Linked DNA regions of Paludisphaera rhizosphaerae. Each later gene encodes a partner of the first gene's protein in a complex. Links are inferred from orthologs where the notes say so. Each region holds a gene or a part of one and is shown on either strand. Other genes may lie near its edges. The genes, in order: rpmE and rplU.

Region 1 (3,268 bases):
TCGACCGCCGAGGGCGATTCCAGCCCCTTCACCGCCGCGAGGAACTCCATCACCAGGAACTCGGTCTCGGGCCTCGGGATGAGCACGGCCGGCGAGACGTCGAACCGAAGCGAGTAGAATTCCTTGCGACCCACGAGATAGGCGACGGGAGCCCCTTCGGCGCGACGACGCACCAGATCGCGATACTTGCCGCGGGCCGACTCGCCGACGATTTCCTCGTAGTGGGTGTAGAGCTGCACGCGCTCGTAGTCGAGGACGTGGGCGAGCATCACCTCGGCGTCGAGGCGGGGGCTATCCGATCCGCGCTTCTTGAGGAACTCGGCCGTCCAGGCAAGGAGCCGGCCGATGGTCCAATCGTCGTCGGAACGTCGAGGGGACTCGCCGGCCGTCGCGGGTTCTTGGGAATCGGGCCGCATGCCGCCCCTCTCTCCGTGGGGTTCGTTCCGATCAGAGGTCGCCCAGTTGCTCGCGGCGATCGTGCTCAACCAGCGCCTTCAGGAGGTCGAGCATGTCCCCCTGGATCACCTGGTCAAGATTGTAGAGCGTCAGGCCGATCCGGTGGTCGGTCACGCGGTTCTGCGGGAAATTGTAAGTGCGGATCCGCTGCGAGCGATCCCCAGAACCGATCAGCGTCCGCCGCGCCTGGTCGCGTTCCGACCGGGTCCGTTCCTGGAGCTGCTCGTAGATCCGCGAGCGCAGGACGCGGAACGCCTTGGCCTTGTTCTTGTGCTGGCTGCGCTCATCGCGGCAGTTGACGACGATCCCGGTCGGGAGGTGCGTCAGCCGGACGCCGCTCTCGACCTTGTTCTGGTGCTGACCGCCGGGACCGCCAGAGCACATCAGGTCGATGCGGACGTCCTCGGGCCGGATGTCGATCTCGACGTCCTCGGGCTCGGGGAGGACGGCGACGGTCGCGGCCGAGGTGTGGATGCGTCCCTGGGCCTCGGTCTGCGGCACGCGCTGGACGCGATGGCCGCCGCTCTCGAACTGGAGGAGCCGGAAGGCGCCCTCGCCGGCGACGCTGAAGGAGACCTCACGGAAGCCGCCCAGCTCAGTCGGCTCCATGTCGATCAGCTCGAACTTCCAGCCCATCGTCTCAGCGAACCGGCGATACATCTCGTAGAGGTCGCGGGCGAAGAGCGCAGCCTCGTCGCCGCCCGTGCCGGCGCGGATTTCCATGATGAGCGCGGCATGATCCGCGCCCGATTCTCGGTCGTAGAGGAGGTTGCGCAGGGCCTCCGCGTCGACCTCCCGGCGCTCGCGGAGGCCGGCGAGTTCACCCTCGGCGTACTCCTTCATCTCGGCGTCGCGCTCGGCGTCGAGGAGTGTCTCGGCCTCGTCGATCAGGCGGCCGAGTTCAAGGTAGCGCCCGTAAAGGGTGGCCACCTTGGCAATTTTCCCCCGCTCGCGCGAGAGCGCCGTGACGCGGACGGGATCGACGGCCACGGCCGGGTCGACGAGTTCCCGCTCGATCTCCTGGAAGCGACGGTAGTCGGCCTGGAGCTTCTCAAACACGCGAGGGACGACCCGATGGGGTTCTCGAAAGACCTATGTTCAGCAAGCCAGCGCTATGGAAGCGAAACGGCCCGGCGGGGACGAGAACGTCCCGCGGGCCGTTGCCTAAAATCGAGGCGAGTCGAAACTACGCCTTGGCGGGCTCGGCGGCCTTCTTGGCCTTGCCGTAGGTCCCCTGGAACTTCTTGTTGAACTTGTCGACTCGACCGGCCGCGTCGACGAACTTCACCGAGCCGGTGAAGAACGGGTGGCACTTCGAGCAGACTTCCACGACGATCTTGGGCTTGGTGCTGCGGGTCTGGAAGGTGTTGCCGCAGCCGCAGCTGACCGTGGAATCGACGTACTTGGGGTGGATGCCGTCTTTCATCGCCGTTCGTCTTTTCTCGTATGAGAGTTTGTTCCAAAAGGGCCGGGGACTATCCCCTTCCTTGCCTCTTGTGAACCGACTCTGAGTGGCGGCCGGCCCCAAGGAAGGAGTCCGGACCGAAGCAGACACTGTAACACAAACGATCGGCCGGCCCCAAGGTCAGTTGGAGACGCCGAGTCGCTGGCGGACGTCCTTTTCCACCTGCTCATAGGTGAACTGGTTGTCCACGTCTTCCATGGTGAACCTGGCGATCTCTTTACCGTCGGGTCCATAGAGGAATACGGCGGGGATGGCGCTGATGTTCAACTTGTCGAAGCCGACGCCGAACTCCTCCTTCAGGAGGACGTTGGTGAAAGTCGCCTTCTTTTCGCGGAGAAACTTCTCAGCGTCGGCGACCGCCTTGGAATCTTCGTAGTCGTCGAGCGACAGCGAGACGACGGCCAGCCCCTTGTCGCCGTACTTGTGGTACATCTCGACGAGGTGGGGGAAGTTCTGCTTGCAAGGGCCGCAAGTGGTGGCCCAGGCGTCGACGATCGTAAACTTCGCGTCCTTGGTGGAGGCGAGGTGCTTCTGGAAATCGGCCCACGTGAGTTGACGGAGCGTCACCGCGTCGGTCTTCGTATCGCCGGCGCGACCGAAGCACGCGAGCGAGGCGACCAGGCAGACCGAGAGCAGGGCGGATTTGCGGATCATGGCCACAGGTTCCTCGATCGGGTGAAGCGAAGCGAGCCGTCGGACCAAAAGGTCCGACGGCCCGAGAGTTTCAGTTGGTCGCCTTGAAGGCGTCCCGACTCACTTCTTGTAGCCGATGCCGCACCCCGGGGCCTTGGTCTCGGTGACTTCCGGGGTCTTGCCGGCGAGAAGGGCGTCAACGGCGTCCTTCACGTAGTGCTTGCTGACCTTCTCTTCCTTCGGGTTGTCATCGAAGGCGCCGATGTACTGGACGTTGCGATTCTTGTCCAGGACGAAGAAGGTCGGGGTGGTCTTGGCGCCGTAGGCCTTGCCGATGGCCTGGGTCTCGTCGTGGCCGTACAGGTAGTTGATCTTGGCGTCGTTCTTGTCGGCGATCCGCTTGGCGACGGCCGGGAGCTTGTCGCCTTCCTGGTCGGCGACGCAAACGCCGACGACGGTGACGCCCTTGTCCTTGTAGGCGGTGGTGAACTCGTTGAGGCGGTCCTCAACGCCCAGAACGGCCGGGCAGTGGTTGGCGAGGAAGACGAGGACGACGACGTCGTCCTTCAGGTCCGAAAGGGTCAGGCTGGCCTGCTCGCCGGTCGCCGAAACGGCCGGGATGCCCGAGAAGACCGGAGCCTTGTCGCCGATCTTCACCTTGTCGTTGGCGAACGCCGGGGTCGCCAGGGCTGCGACGACCAAGCCGAGAAGAAC
Region 2 (3,222 bases), on another replicon or contig:
GCGGGACCTTGCCGGCGTCCGGCACCACGACGACCGTCGACGGCGGGGCGGTCTCCTCGCCTCGCGGCGAAGCCACGCCGGCGACGGCCACAGCTCCGAAGCCCGTCGATACGATCAAGGCGATGGTCTTCATCCTGTCCAGGAACATGGTCCGAATCGCTCCTTCGGTCAGCCGGGCGACAGCCGCGGGGATGGTCCCCGAAGCGATGGCTCCGGCCCGGCAGGTGGATTGAATGAGGGCCCTCGGGACGCCGGCCTGGCATTCCCGCGCGATCGCGGCCGTCGCGACGGCCGCCGCCGGGGCCAATCCCCGACGGGTCAGCCGATCTCGCAGCCGTGAGCGACCTTGCGCAAGGCGATTCTTCAAGGTGGCGGTCGGCCAACCCAGGAAGACGCCGGCCTGCTCGTAGGTGAGGCCCTCGAAGTCGCACAACTCGATGGGACGTCGGTACTTGGAAGGGAGTCGATCCAGTTCGGCGGCGACGGCCTCGCGGATGTCGCGACGTTCGGCCAGGGATGCGGGGTCCTCGGCCAGGACTGGATCGAGGGAGGGAGGACGTCTCGCGGCTTCCTGGCGGAGTCGGCCGGCGACGCGGCGGGCGACGCCGTAAAGCCAGCGGCCGACGGAGCCTCGGTCGTCGGGTCGGATCGCTCCGGCCTTCCGAACGAGGACCAGGAACGTCGCCTGGAAGGCGTCCTCGGCGTCGGCGCGGTCGAGGGAACGTCGGCAGACGCCCCAGACCATCGCCGCGTGTCGGTCCACCAGCGCCTCGAATGCGGCCTCGGCCGATTCGTGGCGATGTTGGAAGCGTTCCAGAAGCTGGCCGTCGGTGAGACCCGTCGCGGAACCGCCTGTAAAGAGGGCCCGCAAGCCGGTCGTCGATGGCGTCGTCATGCCGCCCTCCTTGTCCCTACCATCTCCGAAGTCGCTGCTGCCATGCGAGGGACGGAACGTTCGGCCCTGGGTTTTTTCCAGGATCACGGTAGAAGAGAGAGTCCTTGCGACGCAACCCCTTTCCCCGCCGTAAGAAAGACGCGGAGGATCGAAACTCAAGCGCGCAAGCCTCTTGATCGAGGCCCCAACGATCGGCTATATTCGCATTTTCTTCTCGCGCGGAGGGGATTCCGCGCGTTGATGACGAACCAACGTCCAGAGAAGTCGAGCGGGGGCGGGCGAGCCCGAGCATCCCGGTCTCGTCGCATGTGTCGCGTGCGGGCCGTCCCGCCCAGGAGCTTCGGAAAAGACCATGTACGCTGTTTTTGAAGACGGTTCCCACCAGTATCGCGTTCAGGAAGGCGACTTCGTCCGGGTCGATCGCCGCCAGGGCCAGGTCGGCGACGAGCTGATCTTCGGCAAGGTGCTGCTCATCGCCGGCGACGGCGAGCCCACCGTCGGCGAGCCCGTCATCGACGGCGCCAAGGTCACGGCCAAGATCGTCGACCACTTCCGCACCAAGAAGATCATCATCCAGAAATTCCGCCGCCGCAAGAACATGCGTCGCCGCCGCGGACACCGTCAGCACTACACGACGGTCCAGATCACCAGCGTGGCGAAGGCCTCCTGATCGGATCGGATTCTCGATCACTAGCCCGCGCCCCGCGCGGGCTTTTTTGCGCGCTTGGATCTAATCCTGGGTGCCATGTCCACGCTTGCGTGGGCATGCGATCGGCGATGGTCTCGCGAACCTTCCTAGCCTGTTCATGGCCACAAGCGTGGCCATGGCACTCATTTGCGGATTTCCTGACGAGTTGCCCCCTGGGGTCAGCGATCAGCTTGTGATGCCGTCTGTCCCTAATTGATGGATCACGCCCAATCCATCACCTACGCTCATCTATGAGATGGGCGACCAATCGTCGGGCTCAACTTGGCCTCGTCGCAAACGCTGTCGCCGCTGCGACGAGCCGGGGCATGCCCATGCCCTGACTTTTTCCTGCTTTGGAAGACAGCCATTCCTGGCTGCGGATCGCTCTCGGCTTTGGATGATCGAGGCCATCGAAGCCGCCCGCGACTCTCACCGGTTCCATCTCTGGGCTTACGTGCTCATGCCCGAGCACGTCCACCTGCTGATCTACCCGATTACCACTGAGTATTCGATTGGGGCGGTGCTCACCAGCCTTAAACAACCCGTCGCGAAGCGGGCGCTCCTCTTCGTTCGCCAGAACGCGCCGGATTTTCTGCCTCGGATGCTTGATCGTCAGCCCAACGGCAAAGAGTCGCATAGGTTCTGGCAACGTGGCGGCGGTTACGACCGTAACGCCTGGGAACCCCGGTCTGTCTGGGAGATGATCGACTATATCCACGCCAACCCCGTTCGGCGGGGCCTGTGCGATCGCCCCGAGGATTGGGAATGGTCCAGTGCGAGCGGCTATATGGGCAGTGAATCGCCACGACTACGCCTGGACCTCTCGTCGCTCCCCGAGGATCCCCGTCGCTAAATGACTTTCCTATAAACGACTTGTGGAAATGGGTTCGACCTTGGGTGCCATGGCCACGCTTGCGTGGCCATGAACCGGCATGGGACTCCGCAAAACCGTCGCCGATCGCATGGCCACGCAAGCGTGGCCATGGCACCCAGGGTTTTTTTCCTGAGTGTGAGGGATGGAATCGGCCACCAACCGTCTTTAACGCCTCTGCCGTCCGCGCCTGGATCCCATCCCTGATTTGGGTCCTTTTTTACGCGCCCTTCACATCCCTGCGCGCAATGATTTCGCTGCCGAGTCGTGGAGCGAAGAACCAACGCCAGGGAACTGCCGAGGTCGTCTCCCATCTGGGGGAGCCTACTCCCGCTTCGTCGCGAACATCTCGGGCCCGGCGGATGCCGTCCCGAGGGTGCGTCCTAGAATTGGGCGCGCCGACTCTCAAGTTCCGCGAAACGCACGCCGACTTCTAGGTCAGCGGGGCATGAACATCTGGACTGGTGGACGTACGGTCGATAGTATAGGGGGCGCGCTGGCCGACGGTCGGCTCGTTCCTCTCGCCGATCGAAGTCCGATCGTCCCTGGGGAGTGTAAGATGGCGAACGCAGGAAGACGGGAGGGGGCAACCTCCGTGGAACAGCATCAGCCCGAGGGAGTGGCTAAGGCTAAGGATCTGGCCAAGGGTCGCTCCGGGATGGTGGTCCCGCGCGTGTTCAGCACGGAGGGGGTCAGCCCGTTCGACGAGGTCGAGTGGGACTTCCGGTCGGCGGCCATCAAAGATGAGAAGGGGCGGGCGATCTTCGA

What was found.
Region 2: rpmE (region 1) and rplU share a complex: the UniProt entries of both Bacillus subtilis proteins name them as parts of the 50S ribosomal subunit. The link is inferred for Paludisphaera rhizosphaerae from one-to-one orthologs.

What each region holds. Positions count from the first base shown.
Region 1 is NZ_JAALCR010000001.1:89,664-92,931, reverse strand. Bases 263-3,214 are described here. They hold rpmE (50S ribosomal protein L31), read right to left. Parts: upstream 1,883-3,214; coding sequence 1,643-1,882; downstream 263-1,642. Other genes in these bases: G5C50_RS00455 (redoxin family protein), read right to left, coding at 2,675-3,214; G5C50_RS00460 (TlpA family protein disulfide reductase), read right to left, coding at 2,042-2,575; prfA (peptide chain release factor 1), read right to left, coding at 448-1,515; prmC (peptide chain release factor N(5)-glutamine methyltransferase), read right to left, coding at 263-416. Outside these bases: more of prmC, read right to left, coding at 1-262; more of G5C50_RS00455, read right to left, coding at 3,215-3,268. UniProt on the Bacillus subtilis protein: Binds the 23S rRNA. While neither of the L31 paralogs is essential, this protein seems to function as the main L31 protein.
Region 2 is NZ_JAALCR010000005.1:323,050-326,271, forward strand. Bases 1-2,906 are described here. They hold rplU (50S ribosomal protein L21), read left to right. Parts: upstream 1-1,247; coding sequence 1,248-1,565; downstream 1,566-2,906. Other genes in these bases: G5C50_RS08925 (RNA polymerase sigma factor), read right to left, coding at 1-895; G5C50_RS08935 (REP-associated tyrosine transposase), read left to right, coding at 1,840-2,436. In the rest of the region: G5C50_RS08940 (vitamin B12-dependent ribonucleotide reductase), read left to right, coding at 3,113-3,222. UniProt on the Bacillus subtilis protein: This protein binds to 23S rRNA in the presence of protein L20.